DNA from 2 places in the Chromobacterium sp. CCUG 76385 genome. Region 2 is predicted to be linked to the other one. Evidence: predicted binding sites of a transcription regulator. Region 2 holds the regulator's gene; the other holds the start of a gene.
The links. The regulator FliA, encoded in region 2, starts transcription of late flagellar genes. The targets are predictions, from matches to a motif close to GCTAAAGNTNNNNNNNNNNCNGCCGATAAT.
Positions count from the first base shown of each region.

Region 1: the regulator FliA is predicted to act here: its motif matches at 2,039-2,068, upstream of QUG01_RS07125 (flagellin N-terminal helical domain-containing protein).

Region 1 covers NZ_JAUCGU010000007.1:71,738-86,442, forward strand. Annotated here, with positions in the region: gene fliD (flagellar filament capping protein FliD) at 1-592, opposite strand, end outside; gene QUG01_RS07120 (flagellar protein FlaG) at 640-1,065, opposite strand; gene QUG01_RS07125 (flagellin N-terminal helical domain-containing protein) at 1,140-1,988, opposite strand; gene QUG01_RS07130 (flagellin N-terminal helical domain-containing protein) at 2,205-3,053, opposite strand; gene QUG01_RS07135 (glycosyltransferase) at 3,230-6,985, opposite strand; gene QUG01_RS07140 (B12-binding domain-containing radical SAM protein) at 7,826-9,571, opposite strand; gene QUG01_RS07145 (glycosyltransferase) at 9,698-13,243, opposite strand; gene QUG01_RS07150 (NAD-dependent epimerase/dehydratase family protein) at 13,320-14,432, opposite strand; gene QUG01_RS07155 (hypothetical protein) at 14,399-14,705, opposite strand, start outside.
Region 2 covers NZ_JAUCGU010000009.1:25,208-39,912, reverse strand. Annotated here, with positions in the region: tRNA gene QUG01_RS08250 (tRNA-Arg) at 1-10, opposite strand, end outside; gene QUG01_RS08245 (exonuclease domain-containing protein) at 196-1,596, shown strand; gene QUG01_RS08240 (flagellar motor protein) at 1,652-2,401, opposite strand; gene QUG01_RS08235 (RNA polymerase sigma factor FliA) at 2,459-3,202, opposite strand; gene QUG01_RS08230 (MinD/ParA family ATP-binding protein) at 3,199-4,068, opposite strand; gene flhF (flagellar biosynthesis GTPase FlhF) at 4,072-5,556, opposite strand; gene flhA (flagellar biosynthesis protein FlhA) at 5,570-7,651, opposite strand; gene flhB (flagellar biosynthesis protein FlhB) at 7,658-8,824, opposite strand; gene QUG01_RS08210 (thymidylate synthase) at 8,962-9,756, shown strand; gene QUG01_RS08205 (dihydrofolate reductase) at 9,753-10,250, shown strand; gene QUG01_RS08200 (alpha/beta fold hydrolase) at 10,538-13,990, shown strand; gene QUG01_RS08195 (c-type cytochrome) at 14,047-14,705, shown strand, end outside.

The sequences.
Region 1 (14,705 bases), on a different contig from region 2:
CGCCGATGGTGAACTGGTTGTCGGTGCCGGAACTGGCCGCGGTCAGCACCAGTTTGAACTGCTTGTTGTTCTCCACCAAGCTGGCATTCACGCCGATGCTGGCCGCGTTGATCTTGTCATTGATGGTTTGCAAGGACACCGGATCACCGGGCTTGTCGCGCAGTTTGATGGTCTGCGTTTTGCCATTGATCTGGAACGTCAGCTGGTCCGGCGCGTTATTGATTGCGGCCTTGCTGTCGGTGATGGTCAGCCCGCCCGCCTGATCAAAAACCAACTGTCGGTTGCTCGCCAGATTCTGCACTGATATCTGGAAAGTGCCGGCATTGCCGCCACTGGTCGTGGATACGGCGGCCATCGAAGCATCGCTGACCGATGCTTTGAAAACCTGCAGGAAACGGCCGGACGACAGCGAAGTCATCGCCGTCTGCAGCGCAGACAAGGACGAACTCAGTCTGCCAACGGTACTCAACTGAGTATTGTACTGGTCAGTCTTTCCCAAACTGGCATTTAGCGGCTGTCTTTCAATCATCATCAGCTGGCTGACAATGCCCTGCACATCCAAAACGCCCACGGAACTGGTAATGGCTGCCATTTTTTTGTGTCCTTATGTTCGCACCGCATCGCATCAGGACAGTTGGATCAGGCTTTGTCCTTCAGCAAGAGTCCTTTGAAGTCACCGATCGCCTTGGCGATGCGCAGCGCTTCTTCAGACGGAATCTGACGAATCACCTTGTTGTTTTCCTTGTCGACGACTTTCACCACCGTTGCGCCGGTGTCCTTGTCGACTGAAAACTGCAAGGAGCTATTGTATAACGTTGCCGCATTATTCAACTGGTTCACCGATTCCTGCAGTTGCTTGGGATCGGTAAGCTGTTTTTTTTGCGCATCCGCAGAAGACTGTTGCTGCTGGCTCTGCCCAGCCGCTGCAACGGCCTGTGAGGAATCGGCCAAAACGGGCTGACTCTGATCACCCGTGGGTGCCTGGGCCAACTCCACCAACTGTTGACGTTGCACCGGCGCCGCCGGCGCAGGGGCGGCAGGCGATAAAATGGACGGGATTTGCATGATCATACTCCTCATGAACGCAGCTCCGGCTGCCCAACCGGAGCTGCACTCTGGCTATACCATCAGATTACGCTTTATTGCAGCAGCGTCAAAGCGGCTTGAGGTATGGTATTAGCTTGCTTCAGAATCGAGGCGCCGGCCTGTTGCAGAATCTGGTTTTTCGTCAGATTAGCCGTTTCATGAGCAAAGTCTACATCCACGATACGGCTGTTGGCTGCGGTCAGGTTTTGTACGTAGTTCTGCAGGTTGGCCACCACCGCGTCAAACCGGTTCTGCACCGCACCCCAGTTGGACCGTACAGTGGAGATTTCGGCGATGTCGCTGTCCAGCGTGGACAGCAGGGCCGACGCGCCGGACTGCGTGGTGATGTTGATGGTGCCCGTTGCCGTCAGCGAGGAGTTGTAGCTGCACAACACGCTGGCCGAAGTCAAATCCACGGACGAAATCGATACCTGGTTACTGCTGGCGCCGGACGAGCCGACTTGGAAGGTCAGCACCGCGCTACCAGACAACAACTGCGTGCCGTTGAACTGGGTCGTTTGCACGATACGCGAAATTTCCTGGGTCAACTGGTCCACTTCGCTTTGCAGCTGCGAACGGTTGGTATTGCTGACGGACGAGTTGGCAGACTGCACCGCGATTTCGCGGATACGCTGTATATTGTTGGCGATCTGACCCAACGCGCCTTCGGCGGTTTGACCGACCGAAGTGCCGTCGTTGGCGTTCTTGATCGCCTGGTTGTTACCACGGATGGCGGAAGTCAGGGTCTGCGAAATCGCCAGGCCAGCCGCGTCATCCTTGGCGCTGTTGACGCGCAGGCCGGAAGACAGGCGTTGCAGCGATTGCGACAGCGACATCTGCGAATTATTCAGGTTCAGCTGGGCTTGCAGCGACGTAATGTTGGTATTGACGGTAATGGCCATGATGACTCTCCTGGTGCTCTGTGTGTGGGCAAAGTGGCTTGCTTACATCACTTATCGACCAGGTCGAACCGAACTTTACGGTGAAAATGTGAATTTTCACACTTGACCTTCCATCAACACCACCAGCGTATCATCTCATCTGCTTTCCTCCAGCCTACACCTATTTTCTTGTCACTCCGCGGCGGCAAGCCGCCACGGAGTCCAAGCTATCAAGCTTTACTGCAGCAGCGTCAGCGCGGACTGAGGCAGCGAGTTAGCTTGCTTCAAGATAGAACTACCGGCTTGCTGCAGAATCTGATTCCTGGTCAGATTAGCGGTTTCAGAGGCGAAGTCCACATCCATGATCCGGCTCTTGGCAGCCGTCAAGTTTTGCGTGTAGTTCTGCAAGTTTGCCACCACCGCATCAAAACGGTTCTGCACCGCGCCCCAGTTCGAACGCACCGTGGATATCTGGGCGATATCCTTATCCAGAGCCGACAGGATGGCCGAAGCACCCGATTGAGTCGTGATATTGATCGTGCCAGTATTGGTCAGAGAGGAGTTAAAGCTGTTCAAGGAAGCAGATGTAGCCAGATCCACCGAGGAAATCGAAACCTGGTTGCTGGCATCGCCGGATGAGCCAATCTGGAACATCAGCACCGCACTGCCAGACAACAGCTGGGTGCCATTGAACTGAGTCGTCTGCACGGTACGCGAGATTTCCTGGGTCAGTTGATCCACTTCTGATTGCAGCTGCGAGCGGTTAGTGTTGCTGACCGAGCCGTTGGCGGACTGCACCGCGATTTCACGAATGCGCTGCAGGTTGTTGGCAATCTGGCCCAACGCGCCTTCCGCGGTCTGGCCGACGGAGATGCCGTCATTGGCATTGTTGATCGCTTGGTTATTGCCGCGGATGGCCGAGGTCAGCGTCTGTGAAATTGCCAGACCAGCAGCATCATCCTTGGCGCTGTTGATGCGCAAACCGGAAGACAAACGAGCCAAGGACTGAGACAACGAGGCCTGTGAGCCGTTGAGGTTATGCTGGGCTTGCAGCGACGTAATATTGGTATTGACGGTAATTGCCATTTCATTCCCCTTATCAGCCCAGTGGGCTCACCAAGATAATTGCCTGATGGTGAGTTGATCGGCTGCCCATGAGGAACTTTGACGAAACCGGTAAAATTACCAAAATAAAGCCATTTTCCCTTTAAAAATAAAAACCCTCGGGTTTGCACCCCGAGGGTTTTGACGCTTGCAAAAAATTAGCCGTGCAGAATCTGGAACCAGTCCTCGTAGTGATCCTCCAGCCAATAGTGCTGATTGAACCACGCTCGCAGCGTATCGCCTTCCTTCGCCAGCGCATCCAGATCATGGACGCGTGAACGTATCGCCTCGATCCAGGCGTCCGCCCGGTTCGGCACTCGGCATACCGGCGCATGATTGGTCTGGTACGGGTAAATGTCGGTGCATACCACCGGCCAGCCCAGCACGCCGTACTCCAGCAAGCGCAAGTTGCTCTTGGCCTCGTTGAACGGGTTCAGCTCCAGAGGCGCGACGGCGAGGTCAAGATTCAAGCTGGCAACTTTTTCCGCGTAGTCGGCGAAAGTCACCGCATGGTGCATCTCGGCCACATACGGGCGGAATTGCGGCAGGCACATGCCCATGAATATCCAGTCCACCTCCTGATAGGTGGCCAGGATCACTTCATGGATCAACTCCAGGTCGCCACGGTGCTGGCCGGCGCCTACCCAGCCGACGCGGGGTTTCTTGCCTGTGCGCCGCTCTGATTTCAAATCGCCCCAGATGGTTTTACGCAGCCGGTTTGGCACCACAGCGACATCGCCAACCATTTTCTGGATGAAGTCAGCCAAGGGTTGGGTCGACACCACGGCGGCGTCGCACAGCTTCAGTACGCGGCGCAGACGTTGTTTGGCATCCGGGTAATGGCGGGACCAATGGTCATACAAGCTGCTCTTTTCCGGCACGCCGCCCACCAAGTCGTCCAGGCCGAATACCACCCGCACTTCCGGCGTGTATTTACGATACGCATCCAAAGACTCGTAGATGTAATCACTGATGCCGGTATGCAGCAGGATGGTATCTGGCGACTGACGAGCCAGTTCCACCGCCGTGGGCAACCCGGCGGATGGTTGGTGAATCTCGCCATCCAGCTTGCCCATTTCCTGCAGCACGGATAAGGGCTGGCTCAAGCGATATTCGCCGCTGCCGCCGGGTACCGGAATGCCTAGCACCCGTTTGCGGCCAGGCAACTTTGGATCCCAAGCCACAATGCGGTCCGGGTCCAGCGCCACGCGCTTGGTACGCAGCGACAAGTGCCGGCTGAAGCCAGGATCGTTTCTCATCACCGGCATCCAACGCGCCAGCATCGCCTCCATCTCGTCCCGCTCACGCACCGCGGCGCGCAGAGCTGGACGCGGATCAGTGGTGACACGACCGATGCTCTTGGCGTGATGGTGGTACAAAACGACAAAGGGGTTGTAAACATTGCGCAAACCGGCTGCCTGTATCTTCAGACAAAAGTCGACGTCGTTAAAGCAGACTTGAAACGTCTCCGCATCCATGCCGCCCACCGCATCGTAAATCTGCTTTTCCACCAGCAGGCAAGCCGCCGTCACCGCGGAGTAATTCTGCATGGTCAGGCTGCGGTTCAAGTAACCGGCAAACAAATAATCCATGTCCTCGAACACATGATCCGCCACCGAATACATGCCGCCCGGCATGCCCAACACAATGCCGGCGTGCTGTACACGGCCAATCTCCGGATACAGCAGACGGGCGCCCACCGCTCCGACGCCCGGTTGCTGCGCCGTGGCCAACATCCGCTCCAGCCAATTGGCGAAGATCACTTCGGTATCGTTGTTCAGCAACAACAGATATTCGCCCCGCGCTTCAGTCGCGCCAAGATTGCATTGCGCCGAGAAATTGAATGGCGCGTCATAGCGGAGCACCCGAATCCGGCCCGGATAGTGCGCTTGCGCTTTTTCGTAATATTCGAAGGTTTCCGGATCTTCCGAGCCATTATCGACCAGCAACACTTCAAAATTCTGGTAGCCAGTAATGCCGAACAGACTGGCCAGACATGGCTCCAGACATTCCAGCTTGTCCTTGGTGGGAATGATGATCGACACCAGCGGCGTAGCCAACAACTTGTAGTCGAAATGGAAAGTGCCGGGCACCAGGCCTTCGGACACCGTTACCGGCAAGCCGCAACGTTGGCTATGGCTTTCCAGCGCCACGCGGCGCGAGGCGTTACCCAGATTGTCGAGCTTGGGATCCACCCAAGGCAGCGACACCAACACATCGTCGATGTGGCGAATGCCCTCCACTCCCCAGGCTTCGAACACGCGCAGTAAAGCATCATAGCAATGCGCGCGCGGATAAGGCTGGAATCCGCCGATCTTGGCGATGGCCTCGGTATTGAATGCCACCGCATAGCCGACGTAGTCCATCGAACGCAAGTACTCAGGCGAGAAGTCCGGCAGAAATGAGGGACGGAATCGCTTGCCCATCGGCGAGACGATATCGTGATCGCTGTAGATGGCGGCGCTCCCCGGATGCGCATGGATCTCCTCGCCGATTCTCGCCAGCGAATGAGGCTGCAAACGGGCCCCGGCGGGCAACAACATGATCCAATCTGACGGCACATCGGCAATGACGCCGTTGACGACTTGCGTTACCTGAGAGTCATCATCCAGATTATCCAGCTGCAGCCAGGCAAGTTGTGGATTGTTGCTGAAAATCGGGTCAGGTTGCGGCGCATCGGACACCACGATCAAACGCCACTGGCGATAAAGCACGCTCTCCATGGCGGTGAAGGTTTCCGATAGCCTGGCCAAACGATTCGATGGCGCCAGTACGATCAAATTGAACATCGGCACCTGCTTCCACGCCAGGCACATGCGCTCAGCCAGCTGTTCCGCGTGCACTTCCCGCAAAGCGCGGCGCTTGACCCATTTGCGATAGTCCTTCAAGCCATCGACGTCGCTCTCGGCCAAGGCATAGGTGACGATACGCCCAAGCTGCCGCAAGGGCTGCGGTTTCAGATGTGTGGGCAGCAGCTCGGCATAGCGGGCCAACAGCTCCTGCAGCCGCCCTTCCAGCAGACGGTTTTCCAGCACATGGCGGCGCGCGGCCGCGGCCTGGCTGACGCGCAGCTCGGCGTCGTCGATCAGCTTGCTGATCCCCGTCACCCAGCCATCTTCGGTATTTTCCACTACCGTTGCCAGGCCGCTGTCCTTCAGCGCCGCATAGGATGTCACATCAGACACCACAGAAGCCGCGCCAACCACCGAATACTCCAGCCATTTCAGGTCGGACTTGTAGTCGTTGAATTCGCTCTGCACCAGCGGCACCACGCCGATGTCGATCTTGAGCTTGGCCAGTTCCGGCAGATACTCGTTGTAGGTGACGAACTCCGGCACCTTGCGCACGTCCTTGATGCCGACGAAGCTGGAAGGCACATCGCCCCAGAAGACGAACTTCACCTGGCCGGCATACTCGTGATAAATCCGCTTCAGCGCGGCGGACACCATTTCCACGTCTTTGGCGTGGGTGCTGGTGCCGGCAAAGCCTATCGTCACATGGCCGCTGTGCGGCAAGGGTTCGACCAGGCGCTCGCTGGCAAGCAGGTTAGGAAACACAAACACCTTGTCGGTATAGCGCCTGACCTTTTCCGCCAACGCCTCGGTCGACACGGTGACCAGCGCGCACTGCGGCAGCAGCCACTCGATGCCCTCAAACGAAGGCTGGCACATGCCATACATGACATGCTCTTCCGGCATGTCCAGCAACCAGTCGTCAATCTCATAAATGATAGGCTTGCCGGACGCCACCATCTCTTCAAGCAAAGGGCGGAACTCATAGGAAGGAAACAAGCGCTGCACGATGAACATATCCATCGCAGCGACAAAGTCACTGTCTTCTTTGAAGGGATACACGCCTTCGTAACTGTGATCGGCCTGATTCTTGAAATGGTAGGACTCGAGCACCGGCGACATTAAACTCAGAGGATCTCCCAGCCTCAGCTTGTAGCAGGCGGCATCCTGCAGGTCTCGAGTCAGAACGCCGACGCGCGGCTTACGAGGTTTTAATGATTCCACGTTATTTTCCTGAGATTTCATGGCTGCTGCTCGCTTGGTCAGATCATGAATGCTACAAATCGGCGCCAGCCTATCAACTGGCCGACAACGGCATGCTTTAAACGGCACATAATTAGGACGGCTACGGATCGGCCAGCTGAAACCATACGCATTTTTCTCGACAACGGCCATGCCAGACAAACATAAGGTATGGAATCCTACGCCGGCCCCACTCGCCTGCAAACGGCATGTTGACAAGGCCATCCCGACCGGACATTCAAAATGCGATCGGTCCAGACTGCGCCACTATAGCAGTGTCACGTTCCAAAATGCCATGACGCAGTAAACTGTAAATAAAAACGGGCCTCGATCAACATAAAGGCCCAAAACTGTTCTACATAGCACTGTAAGGGTACTTCCAGAAACCTCACGCTGCGGCATGATTGGCCATGAGAACGGGACAGGCCAGTGAAAGCATGTTTAGCGCCGGCAAACTATCTAAGCCAGGCGACCCGTCCGAATCTCTTGGCCAGCATGTTTCCTCTCCTGCTGACGACCAACATTGACCATGCACAGCCCAGCCGCAATGCTGTGCTGACTTTCCGCGGACGGCTGTCACAGGCCGGACTCGACACAGCCGTGTTAGAGGAATTGAACTGCCTATTGCAAGCCGAGGCCTATCTCGACCGCGGTTGTCGGACTCTTGAATCTACCATGGTGCCGTTTCCAAACTGGATTTATGCCCCCTTGACAACGCTTTCAAGTCTGGGTGGCCATAGGCTCATCTTCAAGTGCTGCCACTGGCTGCAGTATGTCGGCCAGCAGGCCATAATGCTCGGCGGACCAGTCTGCCGGATTGATGCCTTCCAGCCCGAATATCCAGGCCCATCGTCCCCAAAATGGCGTCTTGATCGCTTCAAGATACTGAAGGTAATGCTGGTCAGCCAGAGCTGTCTGCCCCATTCCCCTATAGCACTTTGCCAAGCAGTAGTGCGCAAACGCATGATCGCTTTTCAAACGCAGCACATTCTTCAGTCCACGCTCAGCCCAAGCGTAGTTTCCACAGCGCAAATCGTAATTGTGCACAAAGTTGAGATCCAGATTCATGAAATACTGGTATTCCTGAATGAACTCCGCTGTGAAATCCTCGGTATTGATCACCGCGGTGCGGTAGTCCGACCCTAGGTCATTGATCTTGATATACCCCTTAGCCTTGGATATATCGTGAATCTCACTGCCAACGATGGGGCTCGCACAGGCGATGTTGAACCAATTGGAAGCAATTTCGCGCAAATTATGCCGCGCCTCCTCTAGGTCCTCCTTGGTTTCGCCCGGCATGCCAATCAAGATATTGGTATTGGTGTAGATGCCCAGCTCGCGGCAGTCCCGCGCCACCCGCTCCGAGATTTTCATCTTCAAGGGCTTGCGCATCTGTTTCTTCAGCACTTTCTCGCTGCCGCTTTCCACCGGCAGCACCAGATGGCGGACGCCTGCATCCCAGAAAGCCTTAAGCATAGGCATATCCAGCGCGTACAAGGTCAGGCCGTTCTGGTACACCGAGTTAAGATTCAAGGATTTGACGATGTCTAGGATCTTGTACACCCGATCGGAGTCGGCCATCAGGTGGTCATCCTGGAAAATCACTGTCTGCGCGCCGTATTTTTCGACCAGCCGAGTGAAATCCTCGCGCACCCGCTCCAGCGAGTGATAACGCATCGAACGGCCATGCGTACGGTGCGAAGCGCAAAAGGTGCATAGAAAAGGGCAGCCACGCGACGTCATCACATGAAAACCGCGGTTTTTGTCCAAATTGTGGTAGGACGCCACCACTTGGTTGATTTCATGCTTGTCGATATCGCATAGGTCATAGTCGAAGAACGGAATCTCGTCCAAGTCATCGATGAAGTCGTGCTTGGGCGCGAACAGCGCTTCTCCCATCACTTTCTGGCGGGTAATCCAGGAGTCCGATGCCGCCAGATAGGCCTCGGCATCGTCGGCTTGCAACAGATGCAGCATCGGCTTCTCGCCCTCGCCGAAACACAGCGCGTCGAAGAAGGTGCAGCCCATGTCGCGGTAAATCTGCTCGTAGCTGTTGGTGGGGATGTTGCCACCGCCAACGACCAGGCTATCCGGCCACACTTCCTTGGCCATGCGTCCGCAATCCATGAAATTGGGAAACGAGGGACTAAATAGCGACGAGACGCCGACAAAGTCAGGCATGAAATCTTGCGCCTGCATAAAGAAATGCCGGCACAAAGCCTCGAAGTTCTCGAAGGGTACGGCGTCCAGCGCATTGACCTCGGCGTTGAAGTCGATCAGTTTGACCTCGACGTCGACGAATTTCTTCAGATACGCCGAAATCGATAGCGGTCCCAGCGGCAAATCGGTGCGCGGGATGTTGTATGCCTTCCCGTCCGCCTTGGTCAACTGCACATTGTAATACTCGGGCTTGGTGAACGAATCCCAGGAAATGTGCATCGGCACGACCAGCAAAAGTTTCTTCATTCTACCCCTCCTCGAGTCATGAGCGGACACAGCGCAGGCAACCGTCGCCACGCCGCCATGCAACTTCGTATTTAGCTTGTCGATTGCGCGGAATAGCCGGCCACGCCGCGCCGCAACACTGATTCTTTATCGGCTGATTGCCTGCAACCATGAGGGCAAATGCTGGCTTAACAAACGATTCGCTTTCACCCAGCGACTCAAGGCGTCGCCTGCCTGGGATGCAGCCTCCGCATCGCGTGCGAAATCCAACACAGCGCGGCCCCAATCAGCCAGCTCGCGGCCCACTCGCGTAATCGGCTCATCGCCTTCGCGCAATTCGCCCATCGCTGTGGCGATCACAGGAATACCCAGGATGCCGAATTGCAGCATCCGCAAAACGCGAACAACGTCATCCCCCCCCTCCTCTATCTTAGGCAGAACCGCCAGATCCAGCCCCAGGCTAGCCAATTTTCGCGGGAAACCTTCACTATCCAGATCATAAGGATGGCATTCCGCCAAATAGGGCTTGATCACATCGGGACAATCGCCCAACACCACCCAGTCGACTTCTGCCACCGTCGCCAGCATCACGCCGCTAAGTAGCAACAAATCCTCTGCTTCGAGCGCTGTCCCGACCCAGCCCAGTCGGGGCCGGCGACCGGTGCGCCGCAAGGAAACCAGGCCCTCCCACTCGGCCTCGTCCAAAGCGACAGGAATCAGCCTCACATCCAACGCATCATCCTCGAATTTCCGTCTGAGCATCTCTGTGGGGACAAGAACTCTATCTATCTCACGCGCCAAGGCGTGCAGATACGCCATGCCATAACGCGCGCTCATCCCCAACCCGCTTTCCAGCCCGTCCACCAGCAACACCGACAGCAAATCCGGCTGGCTTTGCTTGCAGTTCCGCAGCCAATCCAGCTGCGCCGGTTCGAACCGAGCTGACATCAGCACGGTATCCGGCGCCAAGCGTTCGAATTCGACCTCGCGCGGCAGCCGCTGACCAGCAGATGCCTGCGTAAGCTGACACTGGCTTTCTTCTGCCAGTTTGCGCAGGGGGGCGGAGATTCTGCTGGCCACGCCCGCTGATGCACCCGGCAGCGCCAACACCCTATTGCGCTCATGAAACGCACCATTCCACCCTGCCGGAAAGGCATCGTCGATCTGGAAGGCTTGCCGACTGTCGAGGCTCAAATGCCGGTTGTAAGCCGGGTCGCGGCCCAGCCAGCCTTGCCAACGCAAAGGCAAGGCTGCGGCATTGCCCAGCTCTGCATCCCCGCCATGACGCAATGCAGAGGCGAAAGGCGTCCACAACGGCAACAAGCCCGCCGCGCGCAGTTTGAGGCTGAAATCCGCCGCCGCGCTGAGCTCATCGGGCCAGCTGGCATCCACGCCGCCAATCTGTTGATAAACGGCACGTTTCACCAGCAGGCAATCCAGCAAGACGGCACCAGGACTATGCTCGACCTGCATACGCAGCAAATAACCTGGCTCTTGCGCATCACAACCGTCAAAGAGCGTCGCCGCGCCCTCATCCGAACCCAGCAAGATCGGGCCGCGCCAGATGGTCTTGCCGTCGGGGCGCAACAAGCGCGGCGCGGCGCTGCCGACGCCGGGCCTATCCGCCAAACTCAACAGCGTAATCACCGCCTCCGGCTCTGCCAGCTCAATCCGACTATCGAGGAAAAGCAGGAAATCGCCCTTGGCCGCAGTCGCGCCCAACGCATAGCGCTCGCGGCGAGTGGCTTCGGCCCCGCAGGCTACTCGCGTGGCGAGGGCAGGAATCGCGTCCCGCGCCGTGATCGCCAGAATTTCCGCATCGACGCCATCCCAAGCCGCGGACAAGGCCTCGATACAGGCTGACAGATGGAAAAACTCGCCTTCGTCGGCGACGATGATGGATAGCCGCGCGCCCTGAGGCGCGGGGTAATGGATGCGGCGAACCCCATCAGCTTGGCTGAACTCCACGCGCCCAGGCACGCCCAGCCGGCCCAGATGCTCGATCAGAACCCTTTCCTGAGCCGTCGCCCCCCCGCTCTTCACGCCTAGCGGCAGATGCAACAAGACATCGTCGATATGGCCGATTGCCCCCGCGCCGCAGCGATCATGGATGCGTAACACGGCATCGAACCCATCCGCTCCCGCGCTGCCGGAAAACGCGCCCACCTCCAGCAAGGCGTCTCTGCGGAACCAAGCGCTAGGGCCGATATAGTCGCTGCCGCGCAGCCAATCGAGATTGAAATCCGGACGGAAAACCGGATCGATGAGCTTGCTACCCTGCGCCATCGTATCGCTGTCCGAATAGATCACCTGCCACTCCGGATGCATGGCGGAATAATCTGCCACCAACAGCAAAGCGTCGCCGGCCAGCTCCGCTCCCGGCGGCAGAATGGCCATCCAGTCGCAAGGCAAGGCGTCGAGCACGGCGGCGTAAGCCTGGCTGAGCTGCACCGGATCGCCGGCGTCGTCTATCCGCAACCAGCCCAACACTTCGGAATTCTGAAACGCCGCGCTGGGTTCGTCGAAATCAGCGACAAAGATTAGCTGCCATTCCTTGTACAGCTGCTGCGACAACGCATTGACGGTGTTGATCGCAACCGCCAAATCCTCCTCCGTCAACGGCATCATGATGATGAAGCGTGGCTGACCGGTCCAGCTTCTGGCCATCCGTTCGGCATGCAGTTGCGCATCGGCGGGCTTGAGCGCACGCCCCTTCAGCCAGCCCTCATAACGTAGCGTCTCCAGGGAGGCTTCAACAGGCTGGAGCTTGAACGAAGGCAACACCAAATCGCTGGTCATGCCATTGGGCAGCAGTTGGGACTGTTCGATAAAGCCTTCCAACTGCTCCAGCAGCTCAAGCTGGTACTGATGGTAAACCTGCTGATAATCGACTGTTTTACTATGCGCGGTGGCGATACCCTCAGGCGTATCCACAAAGGTCGCGCCGGGCAAGGCCAGGCCGAGCGCCACGCCAGCCCGCTCCTCTGGCTTTTTGGAATACACGGTTTCCTTGATCACTACCGGGCAGCCGCACAGCAGGGCCTCGGAAATGATGGCCGAATTGGCGAAGGTATACAGCACCTTGCCTTGTCTGAGCAGCGCGGCCAATTCCTCATGGCTCTGCGGCCAGTCGTAAGTGATGACTATCGAATCACGGAACAGCTCGGGGTAGTCCTGCTGCGCCTGCTTATAGCGACCGGGATACACCAGCACCTTATCCCGTTTTTCATCATGGGCATTGTCGTCATTGTTGAAAATGCTGGTATCGATGGAGGGGATAAAAATGAAGGATGGGTCGGGGTATTTTGCGCTATCGACATAATCCTGGTGCCAGAACACCAACATGTCCGACTCGGGATAATCTTTTGGACCTCCCAACAAGCCAGGGTGGTTGAGAATGTAACGGACCACCGCCGCGGCATTGAGCGGATTGCCGTGCACCACTTCCGGATACACCACGATAGGCGAGCGCTGGGTCGCCTTGTGTCTATCGACAATGTCCTGAGTCAGATAGGGCGTTCTGAGCTTGGGATCGGTCTCAGGCGAAAACACGTAAGCTTCTTCGCCCAGCTTGTTCAGATAATGGCACAGCAAATGCATGGCCCGGACGCCATTGGATACCCGGGTGAAGCCTGGCGCGCAGATGTAATAAGGCCGGTGCTTTTCGTTGTAGAATCTTTTTTCTATCTGCATATTGGCTTGCTTTCATTTTGTCCAACCCTGCCCAGGGCAGAAACGCAAAGCGTGGCGCGACGTCAAGCGGGCAAGGTCATGAAGAGATAAACGCATCGGCCGAGAATTCGATGGCATCGGCCAGCGAAGTCCACGGCGCCAAGCCCAACTCCACGCGCGCCCGGCTGATATCAGGCACATACAGATTGCGCGCGGGGTTGCCGACATTGGCGTCTGATCGGCCAAGAATCCTCACCTCCCCCTCGGGATGCAAGCGATCTCGCACCAAATGGGCGAGATCGGAGATGGAAACCGCCTCGTCCGAACCAACGTTGAACAGAGCTGCATCGCCCTTGCGCAGCAACAAAGCCATCAACCAGGCCGCCAGATCGCCCATATATAGATAAGAGCGCAATGGCGAACCATCCCCTTGAATGATGATAGGCTCTCGCCGCAGCGCGCACTGGATGAAATTGCCGATAGCATAATGGATACCCAGCGGCATGAAAGGGCCTACAAACGCGAAGCAACGGGCAACGCTCAGATGCCAGCCGTGCTGCGTGGCATAAGCTGCGCACAGAAATTCCGCCGCTCGCTTTGCCTGCCCCAGCGCCGTGACCGGGTCCATGGTGTCAGGGGCGACCAGATCCTCCTCCCGCAAAGGCATGCCGCGCGGCGAAGGTCCGTAGGCCGCGCCGGAGCTGGTAAACAGGAAATGCTCGGGCCTCGCCTGCGCTGCGAAGTCCAGCACCCTGCGGGTGCCGGTCACCAGCGTGTCGAACTTGCCCAAGGGCGTTTCGCCCTGGAAGGTCTCATGCGCCGAGGTAGTGGCCGCATGAAGGAAATGGCTGAAGTCGCCGCGTGGGAAATCGAAATTGCGCACATCGCCACGATGGAAGCGAATGGCCGGATCGGCGGCCAGATGCGGCGCGCGGCGCGCGAAGGCTTGCGGGTCGCGGCTGAGCGCCAGCACGCGGATGTCTGCGCTCAAACGGGCATTCGCATGGACGATGGTCTCCAGCAGCCAACGGCCGAACCAACCGGTGCCGCCGCTGATGAACAGCGAAGCGCCGCGCAGGCTCTCCCACACTTCAGGCTGTCGCTCGAGAACGGCATCCAGGTCCTGCTCCAGCGTTCTTTTCGGCGTCGTAGACAAGCTGTCTGGGCGCATCCGCTCTATTCCGCAAGTACCACCAGGGCGCTGGCCCAATACTCAGCCGCCATGTTCTGATGGACACGCCGGTTGAAAGTCAGGTCATAGCCATACGCCTCGAAATGATAGCCGCAACCTTCTTTTTCTGCGTCCAGCCCCGATAGCCAAAGCAAGGGCGGATAACCGTTCTTGCGCAGCAGCAGGTCGGGCGCGGCGAGGAAGGCGGCGCAGCTGTCATAGCCGCCGGCGAGCAAAAATGATTCCGGTAGCGTGGCGATCTGCTCGATGGCCGCCGGTATCGAATACTCCAGTAGACAGGGGAAGTAGACG
Region 2 (14,705 bases):
CTACGGGTGCGCTGTGTCGCGAGACGTTGTGTCTTGCGAGAGACCGGATAATACAGAGGTGAAATATGGGTGTCAACACAGCGTAGGATTTTTTTTATAAAGCCGGTAAACTGGCCGCCTGTTCCTGTCGCGGCAGGCCAACATTTTGAACTAAACGTCATGAGTCATGGCTGCGCCAAGGAAAGCGAAGCGAGATTGAATACCCTGTTTGAACAGCCCTGCGCCATTGTCGATCTGGAAACCACCGGCGGCGACATCGCCCGCGACCGCATTACCGAAGTCGGTCTGGTGCTGGTGGATGGCGAGCGCGTCGAGCGCCTGTCCTGGCTGGTCAATCCTGGCCAACCGATTCCGCCCTTCATCGAAAACATGACCGGCATCAGCAATGAAATGGTGGCCGCCGCGCCGCCGTTTGCCGAATTGGCCGACGAATTGCTGGCCCGCCTGCAGGGGCGGCTGCTGCTGGCGCACAATGCCCGCTTCGACTACGGCTTCCTGCGCAACGAATTCCGCCGCCTGGGCCGCCGTTTTCAGGCGCGCGCGCTGTGCACGGTCAAGCTGTCGCGCCGGCTGTATCCGCAGCATTTCAAACATAGCCTGGACAGCCTGATCGCCCGCCACGGCATAGACATGCCCGAACGCCACCGCGCCCTGGCCGACGCCGAGGCGGTATACCGCTTCATCGGCATCGCCAGCCAGGAGCTTGGCGCAGACAAAGTGGCGCATGAGGCGGCGCAATTGTTGTCGCAACCGGCCGAAGTCTCCAGCCTGCCGGCGGAACTGCAGCGACAGATTGAAGACATGCCGGATTCCGCCGGGGTGTATGCCTTGTTCGGCGAGGATGGCCGGGCCTTGTATGTGGGCCGCGCGCCCAATCTGTACCGCAAGACGCTGGGGCATTTCGCCGAGCGCAAGCCCAGCCGCCACGAAGTGCGGATAGACGAGCCGGTTGCCCGGGTGGAATGGCGCGAGTGTTTGAGCGAGTTTGGCGCGCAGTTGCTGGAGCTGCAGTGGCTGGGGCGTTTGCAGCCGGCGCACAATCCGCGGGCCAGGATGATGGGCGAGGTGTGCACCTTGCAGCTGCAGACTGGAACCGATGGCTTTGTCCGCCCATTGACGGTGTCGGCGCGCGATATCGATTTCAGCCGCACGGCGGATTTGTACGGCCTGTTCCGCAATGCGCGCGAGGGCCGCAAGGCGCTGGCGCAGATCGCCTTGGCGCAGGGCTTGTGCCAGTCCGTGCTGGGCGTGGAGCAGGTGACCAGCCGCAAAGGCGTGCCCTGCGCGGCCTACCAGATCGGCCGCTGCCGCGGCGGCTGCGTGGGCCAGGAGGCGGCGGACAGCCACAATGCTCGCCTGTTGTCTGCGCTGCAGCGGCTGAAGGTCAAGCCGTGGCCGTTCGCAGGCGCCATCGCGGTGCAAGAGCGCGACATTGTGTGCGGCGACGTGGTGGAACATCTATTCGACCGCTGGTGCTACCTGGGCAGCCGCCGCAATGGCGGGGCGCTGGAAGGGGAGCCGGCATTCGATCTCGATTACTACAAGCTGCTGGAGAGCGAGCTGCGCAAGCCGGACCGAGAGCTGCGCATGCTGTAAACAGAAAAGGCAAGCTGCGCAGCTTGCCTTTTTGATGATGTCCGATGGCCGAGGTTTATTCGTGCATCGCCAAGTAGCCGCGCAGCCGGCTTTCAATGATGCGCGGATTTTCGCCGTTGGCGATGGCGACCACGCCTTCCACCACCAGCTCCTTCATGGCGACCTCTGCGGCCACCAGGTGCTTGAGCTTGTTGCCCATCGGCAGGAAAAACAGGTTGGCCGAGCCGACGCCGTATACGGTGGCGACGAAGGCCACCGCGATGCCGCCGCCGAGCTTGGACGGATCGGACAGGTTTTCCATCACGTGGATCAGGCCCAGTACGGCGCCCAGAATGCCCATGGTCGGCGCATAGCCGCCGGCAGATTCCCAGATGCGCGCGGCCTGCTTGCGGGCATGCTCGAACATGCTGATTTCCACTTCCATCACCGCGCGCAGCGTTTCCGGCTCGGTGCCGTCCACCAGCATCTGCAGCGCCTTCTTGGTGAAGGGATCGCGCTGCTGGGCGATCATGCCTTCCAGTGAAAGCAGGCCCCCCTTGCGCGAGCCCTGGCTCCAGCTGACCACTTCGCGGATCATTCGCTCATGATCGAAGTTGGGCGGGCGGAATACCCAGCGCAGCATGCGCAGGCCGGCCATGAATTGCTTGGGCGTGCTTTGCAGCATCACCGCGCTGGTGGTGCCGCCGATGACGATCATGAAAGCCGTCAGCTGCATCAGCGAGCCGATGCTGCCCCCTTCGATGGCTTGCCCCGCAATAATGGCCGTCAAGCCCATCACCACTGCGATTAAACTGATCTTGTCCACAAGTTTTCCGTTATTGATCTGGTCTGAAATCCGGCGCCTTAATCACCGAACTCTCCCTTACAGCCAGTCTTTCAGTTTGGCGCGCAGCCGGGCGATGGCCTGGCTGTGCAATTGGCAGACGCGGGACTCGGTGACGCCGAGCACCGCGCCGATTTCCTTCAGGTTCAGTTCCTGCTCGTAATACAGCGCCATCACCAGTTGGTCGCGTTCCGGCAGCAGCTTGATGGCGGAGATCAGCTGCCGGCGAAAGCTGTCGTCCGATAGCGCGGCCAGCGGGTCCGGCGAGTCATCATCGGCGACATTGGCTACAGGATTGTGGCCGTGTTCGTCGTCGCCGCTGTTGAAATCCTCGAAATGCAGCAGCGTGGTGCCTTTGCATTCGCCCAGCATCTCCTGGTATTGCTCCAGCTCCATGCCCAGTTCGGCGGCGATTTCCGATTCCAGCGGCGCGCGTCCCTGCTGCTGTTCCAGCTTGCAGATGGCTTCCTCGATCTGCCGCGAGTTGCGCCGCGCCTGGCGCGGCAACCAGTCTTCGCGGCGCAGCTCATCCAGCATGGCGCCGCGGATGCGCTGGCTGGCGAAAGTTTCGAACATCACGCCCTGGGCCGGGTCGAATTGGCGCGAAGCCTCGATCAGCCCGATCATGCCCACCTGGATGAGGTCGCCCAACTCCACCGAGGCAGGCAGCCGGGCGATCATGATGCTCGCCAGCTTGCGCACCAGCGGCGCGTAGGCCTCCACGTCGATCTCGACGCTGGGGGCGGCTGCGACGTAGCCCGATCGGCGGAAGGACGGGTTCATAACAGTTTGGCTCCATCCGCCTCGGCCCAATCGCGCGAGGCGGCAATCAGCAAGTCCATGTATCCGGTGCTGTCGCGCACGGTTTCCGGCGCGTCCCATTGCAGCAGGACCGCGGCCAGCTGCGAGAACGCGGCGGCGGCCTCGCTGTCCGGAAACGCCTCCATCAGCGGCCGGTGCAGCGTCTGGCTGCGCCGCACCGCATTGTCGTGCGGCACGAAGCCCACCCAGCGTAGCGAGACGGTCAGAAACTCGCTGGCCACCGCCGACAGCCGGGTGAACAGCTCGCGCGCCTCGTCCAGATGGCGCGCGCGGTTGATCAGCACATTGAAGCGCTGGCGGCCATAAAGGCTGGCCAGCCGCTTGATATTAGCGTAGGCGGTGGTCAGCGAATCGGCATCCGGTGTTAATACCAAAATCAGATTGTCGGCCACGCTGGCCGGGATCGCGTCCTGGCTTGGGTTCGGCGCATCCACCAGCAGCGCCGACGCGTCGCGTTCCAGCGCGCCGAACTCGCTGCCCAGCCTCAGCCACAATTGGGCGGAAAACAGCGCGCGCTGTTCCGGCCGCGCGTACAGATTGATCAGCTGCACGCCCTGGCGCGACAGAATCATCATTTCGTCCAGCCCGCCCACGCTGGTGACCTGGCTTTCCAGGGTGGCGGTGGCGGGGACGCCCAGCCGGCGCGTCTGCACCTGGCCCAGGCAGCAGTCTACCACCAGCGGCCGCAGCCCGGCGTAGGCGAGTCCCAGCGACAGCTCGGTCACCACCGTGGTGGTGCCGGCGTGCGGCGAGCCGATGAAGGCGAAGCTGGGGGCGCGCTTCTGTTGAGCGGCGAGCAAGCGGAGACTGGCGGCTTGGTCCTGCATCTCTTACAACCAACCTGACTGGGCGGCGTTCATGATGGGCAGCTCGTCCGCCTGCAGCGAGAACGGCGAGCCGATCTGTTGCGCCCGCATCGCGCGGTCCACCAGGAAGGCGGCATTGGCGGAGTGCAAGTCCTCCGGCACGCGCTGGCCGTTGGTGATGTAAAACAGCTTCAGGCGATTGCGGATGATCACGTCCAGGCTGGGGCCTTGCGCCACCGCTTCGTCTATCTTGGACAGGATGCAGCCGGTCAGGCCCTCGCCGCGGTAACGCCGCACCACGTCTTCCAGCGTGTGGCCATCGGTATTGGCGGCCAACAGCAGCAGCCGTTCGATGGGCCGGCCGGCGGTGCGTAGCATGTCGATCTGCGCCAGCACCCGGGCGTCGCGCTGCCCCATGCCCACGGTGTCGATGAAGACGATGTGGCGATTGGACAGGTCGGCCAGCGTCAGCTGCAGATCGCCCTCGTTCTGGATGGAAAACACCGGCACGCCGAGGATCTTGCCGTAGATGCGCAGCTGGTCCTGCGCGCCGATCCGGTAGCTGTCGGTGGTGATCAGCGCCACGTGCTGGGCGCCGAAGCGCATCGTCGCCCGCGCCGCCAGTTTGGCCACCGTGGTGGTCTTGCCGACGCCGGTGGGGCCGACCAGCGCGAAGATGCCGCCGCGATCCATCACCTCGCGGTCGGCGTCGGCGCACTTCAGGTTATGCACCAGGGCGGAGCGCGCCCATTTCACCGCCACTTCGCCTTGATACTGCGCCGGCATCTTTTCGATCAGCTGTCGGATCAACTGGGCGGAGAAGCCCATCGCCAGCAGGTGCTTGAACAATTCGATGCGGTTGGGCGCCTTGCCTTCCATATCGGACCAGGCGAAGCTGGCCAGCTGGCTTTGCAGCAGGCTGCGGAGCAGCTTGATCTCGTCGCCGATCAGTTTCAGTTCCTGCGCCATCTGCTCCGGCTCCTCGCCATTGGCATGCGTTGGCGGCGCGATGTCCAGCCGAGGCGGCGGCGAGGCGGGCGCGGCGCGCGGCGCTTGGGCCACGGCCGGCGCCGGCTGCGCGGGCATGGCCGGGGCTTGATATTGCGGCGCCATGGCGGGGGCCGGCTGCGGCGGCGCATAAACCGGCTCCAGCCGCGGCTGGACTGCGTCTACGCGCGGCGGGGCCGGGCTTTCCAGCGGCTCCACCGGCATGGCGTAAGTGCGGGCGATGGCCCGGTTCATGGCGTTGCCGTTGACGGCGGGGGGAATGGGGGCCGGTTGCTGCGGCCGGTTGACCGTCGGCGGGGCGTTGCGCGGCGGATGCTTGCTGCTGGACGTGGACAGGGTGCTGGCGAGGTTGGCGACGTCGGAATCGGCCACCGCCATGATTTCCACGCCGCCGCCCATGGTGGGGCGATTGGACAAAATGAGGGCGTCCGCCCCCAGTTCTTCGCGAACTTGCCTGAGTGCGTCTCGAGTGGTCTTCCCGAAGAACTTTTTCACCACCATTGTCGATTAGCCCCTAGCCCTTGCTGCCGCCTATTACCGCAATTATACGAATGGATTTATTGTCTGGAATCTCATTATGCGAAATCACACGCAGCTGCGGCAATGCCCGACGCAAGAAGCGGGCCAGTAGCGGCCGCAAGCCCGGCGCCGTCAGCAATACCGGATTGTACCCTTGAATCTCCACTTGCTCGGTCTGTTGTGCGGCGCTGGACAGCAGATTTTCTGCCAAGCCCGGCTCCAGTCCGCCGCCGGCCTTGGACTGAACCGCCTGCATCAGCACGTTTTCCAGCTGCGGTTCCAGCGTCATCAGTGGCAGTTCCGATTCGCCGGGGAACAGCTGCTGCACGATGACGCGTGACAGCGCGGTTCGCACCGCGCTGGTCAGCTCGTCTATGTCCTGATTCTGCGGGATATGGTCGGCCAGCGTTTCAATGATGGTGCGGAAGTCGCGGATGTGGATGCCGTCGGTCAGCAATTGCTGCAGCACTTTCTGCAAGGTGCCCACCGGCACCACCTTGGGCACCAGGTCTTCAATCAGCTTCGGCGATTCCTTGGCCTGATGGTCGATCAGCGCCTGCACTTCTTCGCGGCCGAGCAATTCCGCGGCATGGGTCTGCAGCAGGTTGGAGATGTGGGTGGCCACCACGGTGCTGGCGTCGACCACGGTGTAGCCCAGGCTTTGCGCTTCCTCGCGTTTGCCGGCGTCTATCCACACTGCCGGCAGGCCAAAGGCGGGATCGGTGGTCGGCGTGCCGCCGATCTCGCTGGTGACGCGGCCGGGATTGATCGCCAGGAACTGTCCGATGAAGGCCTCGCCCTGGCCGACTTCCACGCCCTTGAGCAGGATGCGGTAGGCGCTGGGCTTGATTTCGAGGTTGTCGCGGATGTGGACCGGCGGCACCAGGAAGCCCAGGTCCTGGGCGATCTTCTTGCGGATGCCGCGGATGCGGCGCAGCAACTCGCCATCCTGCGAGCGGTCCACCAGCGGGATCAGCCGGTAACCGACTTCCATGCCCAATTGGTCGACATGCTGCACATCGTTCCAACCGACCTCCGCCGCTTGTTGCTCCGGCGCCGGCGCCGGCTGGGCGGCCTGCAGTTCCCTGGCCAGTTGCTGTTTGTTGCGGTTCTCCATCGTCCGCGCCAGCGCCAGCAGACAGCCGGCGATCAGCAGGAAGGACAGGTGGGGCATATTGGGAACCAGGCCTATCATGCCGATCACCGCCGAGGTGATGTACAGCACCTGCGGCTTGGTGAACAGCTGAGTCAGGAACTGCTCCGACATGTCCTGATCGGTGCCGACGCGCGTCACCACGATACCGGCGGCGGTGGAGATGATCAGCGCCGGGATCTGCGCCACCAGGCCGTCGCCTATGCTCAGCAGGGTGTAGGTTTCCGCTGCCTGGCCCACCGGCAGGTCGTGCTGCACCACCCCGACGATCAAACCGCCGATGACGTTGATCAGGATGATCAGGATGCCGGCCATGGCATCGCCGCGCACATATTTGGAGGCACCGTCCATGGCGCCGAAGAAGTTGGCTTCCTCTGCGATGGTGGCGCGGCGCTTGCGCGCATCGTCCTCGCCGATCAGGCCGGCGTTGAGGTCGGCGTCGATGGCCATCTGCTTGCCGGGCATGGCGTCCAGGGTGAAGCGGGCCGAGACTTCGGCGATCCGGCCGGCGCCCTTGGTGATCACCACGAAGTTGATGATGGTGATGATGATGAATACCACGATGCCGATGGCGACATTGCCGCCCACCAGGAAGTGGGAAAACGATTCGATCACCTTGCCGGCGGCGTCCGGGCCGGTATGGCCCTCCAGCAGCACCACGCGGCTGGAGGCCACGTTCAGCGACAGCCGCAGCATGGTGGTGATCAGCAGCACCGACGGAAAGGACGAGAAGTCCAGCGGCTTGCGGACATTGATGCCCACCAGCAGCACGATTACCGACACCGCGATGTTGAAGGTAAAGAAGATGTCGAGCAGCACCGGCGGCAGCGGCAGGATCATCATCGTCAGGATGAGGATGATCAGCAGCGGCCCGGCAAGCTGGGCGATCTTCATGTTTCGCAGTATTTGGAGGATGGCGTCCATGCTGGCTTATCGGCTTTCTTCTGGCGCCGAATCTTGCGGACGTTTGCTGTACGGGTCAAGCTCCTCGGGCACATCCAACTGGTCAGGGAACACCGGAGCCGCGCCGCCAACCGACTGGTATTGCTGCAGCTGGAACACATAGGCCAGCACCTGGGCCGCCGCCGCGTACAGCGCGGCCGGGATGTCTTCGCCCAGTTCGGCGTTGAAATACAGCGCCCGGGCGAAACGCGGCGAGCGCATCACCGGCACCTGGCTGTCCTTGCCGGTGTCTATGATCTTTTCCGCCAGCTTCAGCGAGCCCTTGGCCACCACCTGCGGCGCGCGCATGCCGTCTTCGTACTTCAGCGCCACCGCGAAGTGGGTCGGGTTGGTGACGATCACGTTGGCCTTGGGCACTTCCTGCATCATGCGCTTGCGCGCGGCTTCGCGCTGCATCTGGCGGATGCGGCCCTTCACTTCCGGCGAGCCTTCCGCCTCCTTGTATTCCTGCTTGACCTCTTCCTTGGTCATCCTGAGTTTCTTGTAGTAGCTCCACAGTTGATAGGGAACGTCGATCGCCACCAGCAGTATCATCGCCGCGGTGACGATGAAGAAGGTGTGGATGATCATGTCGGTCATCTTCAGGATGGCGGCTTCCAGCGGCATGGCGATCAGACCGATGATCTCATCCCGCTCTTTCCAGATGTACCAGGTGGCGATGCCGCCGATCAGCAGGCTTTTCAGAATGGCTTTCAGGCCCTCGGTGGCGGCATTCAGCGAAAAGAGGCGCTTGATGCCGGGCAGGGGATTGAGCTTGCCGAAATTCGGCTCCAACGCCTTGGTGGTGAGGTTCCAGCCGCCCACCAGGGTGGGTATGAACAGGGCTACCAGCACCAGCCCGCCGAAAAACGGCGCCAATTGCCACAGCGCGCCGAAAATCGCTTCCTTGAATTGGCGCAGCGCCGGCTCGGTGTTCTGCACGGTGCTTTGATTGAAGGTGAGCAGCTGCCGCATGGTTTCGCGCAGGAAAACGGCCATCTTGCCGCCCAGCACCATCAGCAGGGAAACGCCGGCCATGGTGATGGCGAACGTCGACAATTCCCGCGATCGGGGAATATTGCCGTCTTCTCGAGCCGTAGACAGCCGTTTGGCTGACGCGGGTTCGGTGCGTTCGAGGTCTGAGTCTTCTGCCATGGGCTCGTTTCAGTTTTGCTTTAATAATGCTTTTGTCTTGATTTTAAAATGAATGTTAGCGTATGCCGGGCCGCTCCGGCCAGTGTTACAATCTGGGCCTTTGGTTTTGCCGCCTTGGCGGAGTGGGGAAAATCGACATGCAACAGTACCTCGACCTGATGCGCCATGTGCTGGAACACGGCCATGACAAGGCCGACCGCACCGGCACCGGCACCCGTTCGGTGTTCGGCTACCAGATGCGTTTCAATCTGCAGGACGGCTTTCCGCTGGTCACTACCAAGAAGCTGCATCTGAAATCGATCATCCATGAGCTGCTGTGGTTCCTGTCCGGCGACACCAATATCCGCTATCTGAAAGAAAACGGCGTATCGATCTGGGACGAGTGGGCTGACGAGAACGGCGACCTTGGCCCGGTGTACGGCTATCAATGGCGCAGCTGGCCGGCGCCGGATGGCCGCAGCATAGATCAGATCAGCCAGCTGCTGGACATGATCAAGAAGAATCCGGACTCGCGCCGGCTGATCGTATCGGCGTGGAATCCGGCGCTGGTGGACCAGATGGCGCTGCCGCCGTGCCACAGCCTGTTTCAGTTTTACGTCGCCGACGGCAAGCTGTCCTGCCAGCTGTATCAGCGCTCGGCCGATATTTTCCTCGGCGTGCCGTTCAACATCGCCAGCTATGCCTTGCTGACCATGATGGTGGCGCAGGTTTGCGGCTTGCAGCCCGGAGATTTTGTCCACACCCTGGGCGACGCCCATCTGTACAGCAACCATCTGGAGCAGGCCAGCCTGCAATTGACGCGCGAGCCGCGCCCGCTGCCGACCATGAAGCTGAACCCGGCAGTCAAAGACCTGTTCGCCTTCACGTTCGAGGATTTCGCGCTGGAAGGCTATGATCCGCATCCGCACATCAAGGCGCCGGTGGCGGTATGAGCGGGGCGAGCAAACCGATGCTGACGCTGGTGGCCGCGATGGCCGCCAACCGCACCATAGGCATCAACAACACGCTGCCCTGGCATCTGCCGGAAGACCTGAAGCATTTCAAGGCGGTGACCTTGGGCAAGCCGGTGATCATGGGCCGCAAGACCTGGGATTCGATAGGCCGGCCGCTGCCGGGGCGCCGCAATATCGTGGTGACGCGGCAGGCGGACTGGCGCGCGGAAGGCGCGGAAGTGGCCCATTCCCTGGAGGAGGCGCTGGCCTTGGCCGGCGCGGTGGACGAGGCCTGCCTGATCGGCGGCGCTCAGTTGTACCGCCAGGCGCTGGCCATCGCCGACAAGCTGTGCCTGACCGAAATCGGCCAGGCTTTTGATGGCGACGCGCATTTCCCGGCATTTTCCGCCGCTGATTGGCGCGAGACCGGGCGCGAGCAGGCGGTGGGCGCCAACGGGCTGGCTTACGCCTTTGTCGAGTACCTGCGCCGCTGACGAAGCGTATTGGCGAGACCCCGTCCGTTTCGACTATCTGGCCGGAAGCGTTTGCTTCCGGCTTTGTCATTTGCGGCAATGGAATGGCTGAATGAACAGTCCAAGTCATTTATCATTGATAACGTTATTTTTTTGATCTAGACCTGATGAAAAGCGTTTAGCGCTTGTTCAAACGCTCAAATCAATAACAACGCCGGCCTGGCCGGCTTCGCGTCGCAGCCTCGCCGCGCCGCGCCTTGTGCATGGTATTCGTGGCCTGAAATCCCATCCGATACAGGAGCACGAAGATGGCGCGCATCTCCACCCCCATCAGCGAGATCAAAGAGCATTACGAAGTCGTGGTGATCGGTTCCGGCTACGGCGGCGGCATTGCCGCTTCCCGCATGGCGCGGGCGGGCCGCAGCGTCTGCCTGCTGGAGCGCGGGCGCGAGATCGTTCCCGGGGAATACCCGGCCACGCTGGCCGAAGCCACGCCGGAATTCCAGGTGCACCACCCGGACGGCCATCTCGGTTCGCGCACCGGCCTGTATGATCTGCATGTCAATCCGCAGCAGAACGTCATGGTGGGATGCGGTCTGGGCGGCACCTCGCTGATCAACGCCAACGTCTCGCTGCAGCCGGAGCCGCAGGTATTCGAAGATCCGCGTTGGCCGCGCCGGGTGCGGGAGCACGCCGACACCTTGCTGAAAGACGGCTTCGCGCGGGCGCAGGAGATGCTGCGGCCCAATCCCTATCCGGACACGGCTCCGCCCTTGCCCAAGCTGCAGGCCAATCAGAAATCCTCGGAACGGCTCAAGGACAAGCACAGTTTTTATCGGCCGCCGATCAATGTCACCTTCGAGCCGCTGCCGGACAATCTCAATCACGTCGGCGTGGAGCAACAGCCGTGCAATTACTGCGGCGACTGCGTTTCCGGCTGCAACAACAAGGCCAAGAACACCACGCTGATGAACTATCTGCCCGACGCCTGCAATCATGGCGCGGAAATCTTCTGTCAGGCCTCGGTGCGCTATCTGCAGCGCGACGGCGACGGCTGGATCGTGCATTACCAGTACGTGGGCACTGGCCGAGAGCAATTCGACGCGCCGACGCTGTTCGTCAAGGCCGACATCGTCATCCTGTCCGCCGGCACGCTGGGCTCCACCGAGATCCTGCTGCGTTCGCGCGATCAAGGCCTCGCGCTGTCCGGCGAGCTCGGCAAGCACATGAGCGGCAACGGCGACATCCTCGGCTTCGGCTACAACAACGACGACAAAATCAACGGCATCGGCTTCGGCAGCCATTCGGGCAAGGATATCGGTCCGGTGGGGCCCTGTATCACCTCCATCATCGACATGCGCGACGAGACCGACTGGCGCAAGCGCATGGTGATAGAGGAGGGCTCCATTCCGGGCGCGATAGGCGGGGCCATGGTGCCGGCGATGGCGGCGGCATCGGCGGAGCTGGGGCAAGCGGCGGAGAGCGGGCCGCTGGCCAAGCTCAAATACCTTGCGCGAGAGGCGGAAAGCGCCTTGCGCGGGCCCTATCACGGCGCGATGAATCGGCTGCAGACGTATCTGATCATGAGCCACGACGACGGCGCCGGCGTGATGGCGCTGGACCAGCATGGCCAGCTGAAGCTGGAATGGCCGGGCGTGGGCGAGCAGCCCAATTTCGAGATCGGCAACGCGCGGCTGCTGGAAGCTACCCGCGCGCTGGGCGGCATCTACGTGCGCAACCCGATCTGGACCGACCTGTTCCGCCACAGCCTGATCACCGTGCATCCGCTGGGCGGCTGCGTGATGGGCGAGGACGCGGCCCAGGGCGTGGTCAACCACAAGGGCCAGGTGTTCAGCGGCGCCGCCGGCGACGCAGTGTATCCCGGACTGTACGTCACCGATGGCTCCGTGATCCCCACCTCATTGGCGGTCAATCCCTTGCTCACCATCTCCGCGGTCAGCGAGCGCGCGATGGCCTTGCTGGCGGCCGATCGCGGCTGGACCATAGACTATGCCTTGCCGTCGGCGCCGCGCCGGCGCCAGTCGCCCGCCAAACCCGGCATCGAATTCACCGAGACGATGAAGGGCTTCTTCTCCACCGCCCACCGCCAGCCGGCCGGCACCGATCTGGCGGCCTACCAGGCGGCGTATCAGGCTGGCAAGGATGCGGGATCGAGCATGGGCTTCACGGTCACCGTGCGCTCGGACGATCTGGATCAATTGATATCGAACCCGCAGCACCCGGCGACCATCGTCGGCACCCTGGACGCGCCGGCGCTGTCGTCGCGGCCGTTGACCGTCACCCATGGCGTATTCAATCTGTTCGAGACGTTTCCCGATCAGGTGGGCGTGCGGCACATGAACTACAAGATGCGGCTGACGGCGGAGGATGGCGCGGAATACTTCTTCAGCGCCTTCAAATCCGTGCCGAGCAACCACAGCGTGCTGCAGGCGTGGTCCGACACCAGCACCTTGTACGTCACCGTGTATCGGGGCGTGGATGAGGGCGGAGCAGTGGTGGGCAGCGGCGTGCTGCATATCGAGCCGGCCGATTTTGCGCGGCAGATGACTACGATGAAGGTGCTCAATGTGGAGAGCGAAGCCGAGCGGCTCAAGCAGCTGGCGCGCTTCGGGGAATACTTTGCCGGCGTGCTGTGGGACAGCTACGGCGGAGTGCTGGCGCCCAATATCTATTTCAACCCGGACGCGCCGCCGCGCAAGAAACGGCCGTTGAATGTCGGCGCGCCTGAGGTGGTATTCTTTGCGACCGAAGACGGCGTCCATCTGCGCCTGACGCGTTACCAGGGCGGCGGCAAGGGGCCGGTCATGCTGGTGCATGGCCTGGGCGTGGGCTCCAACATCTTTTCCACCGACACCATCCCCACCAATCTTGTGGAGTACCTGTACCAGCGCGGCTACGATGTGTGGCTGCTGGACTTCCGCGTCAGCATCCTGCTGGATGCCAGCAAACAGCAGTGGGACGGCGACCAGGTGGCGCGCTACGACTTCCCGGCGGCGATCCGGCAGATCCGGGAGCGGACCGGCGCACTCGATGTGCAATGCGTGGTGCATTGCTACGGCGCCACGACTTTCTTCATGTCGCTGCTGGCCGGTTTGGAGGGCGTGCGTTCGGTCGTGTGCTCGCAGATCGCCGCAGACATCGTGGTGCCGCCGGCCACCCAGGTTAAAACCGGGCTGCACCTGCCCAGCGTGCTGGACAAGCTGGGCGTGCATTCGCTGACGGCCTACACCGCTTCTGACTCGAGCTGGTTCGAGAAGCTGTACGACGCCGCATTGAAGGACTATGCGTTGGTGGAGGCGCAGGGCTATTGCGACAACCCGGTGTGCCACCGCATCACCTTCATGTACGCGTCCCTGTACCGCCACGCCACGCTGAACGAAACCCTGCACGACAATCTGCACGAGCTGTTCGGCATCGCCAATATGCGCACGATGGAACATCTGGCGCGCATGTGCCGCGAAGGCAGGCTGGTGGCGTTCGACGGCGCCGATGTCTACATGCCGCATTTCGATCGTTTGCAGCTGCCCATTTTGTTCATCAGCGGCGCGGACAACGAGTGTTACCTGCCCGAGAGTACCCTGCGCACCTACGACAAATTGGTGGAACGCTATGGGCCGGAACGTTACAGCCGCGTGGTGGTGCCGGGGTATGGCCATATCGACTGCATCTTCGGCAAGGATGCCGCCGCAGATGTGTATCCGGCCATCGCCGCCCATCTGGACAAGACCGCTCAGGTTTGACTCTTGCAGTACCCGCGCCTTGCGGCGCGGGTTCTCTGCCGCCACGAGGACAAGTCATGGAAAACGCATGCTCCGCCAACCCCTGGATCCGGTGGTTTCAGCGTTTCATCTGGATCGGGATCGTCATCAATATGGTATTCGCGGTGCCGGCGCTGTTCTGGCCGGACTATCTGAATGCCAGCTTCGGCCTGCCTACCCAGGCGGTTTACCCTTGGCTGCAAAACGCCGGCATGCTGCTGGTGGGGATCAGCCTGTTCTATGCGCCGGCCGGCGTCTGCGCCACGCGCTACCCGGTGTATGCCTGGCTGTGCGTGCTGTCCAGGCTGATCGCCGCGGTATTCTGGGTCTATCTGATCCAGACTTCGGGTTATCCAGACGCCTTCCGGCCCTTGCTGTATTCGGACGGGGCGATGTTCCTGATTCTGGGCGGCCTGCTGTATGCCGGCATGCCGCCGGAGCAGCGGCCGTGGTCCTTGCTGTGCTCGGGCCTGTGCACCCTGTGGCGTTGCATGGCGCATGGTTTCAGCGGCGCCAGGCGCAAGGCGGCGATTGTCATCGTGCTGGTATTGGCCTTCGTCGGCTATGAAACCTGGGCCAATCTGTTCCGCGAAGTGCCGCAGCCCGCGCTGCAATCCGATGTCGAGCATTTCAAATATGCCGCCATCGGCCTGGGGCCGGACGCCCGCATTCCGTTGTATGTGTTTTCGGTTCTGCC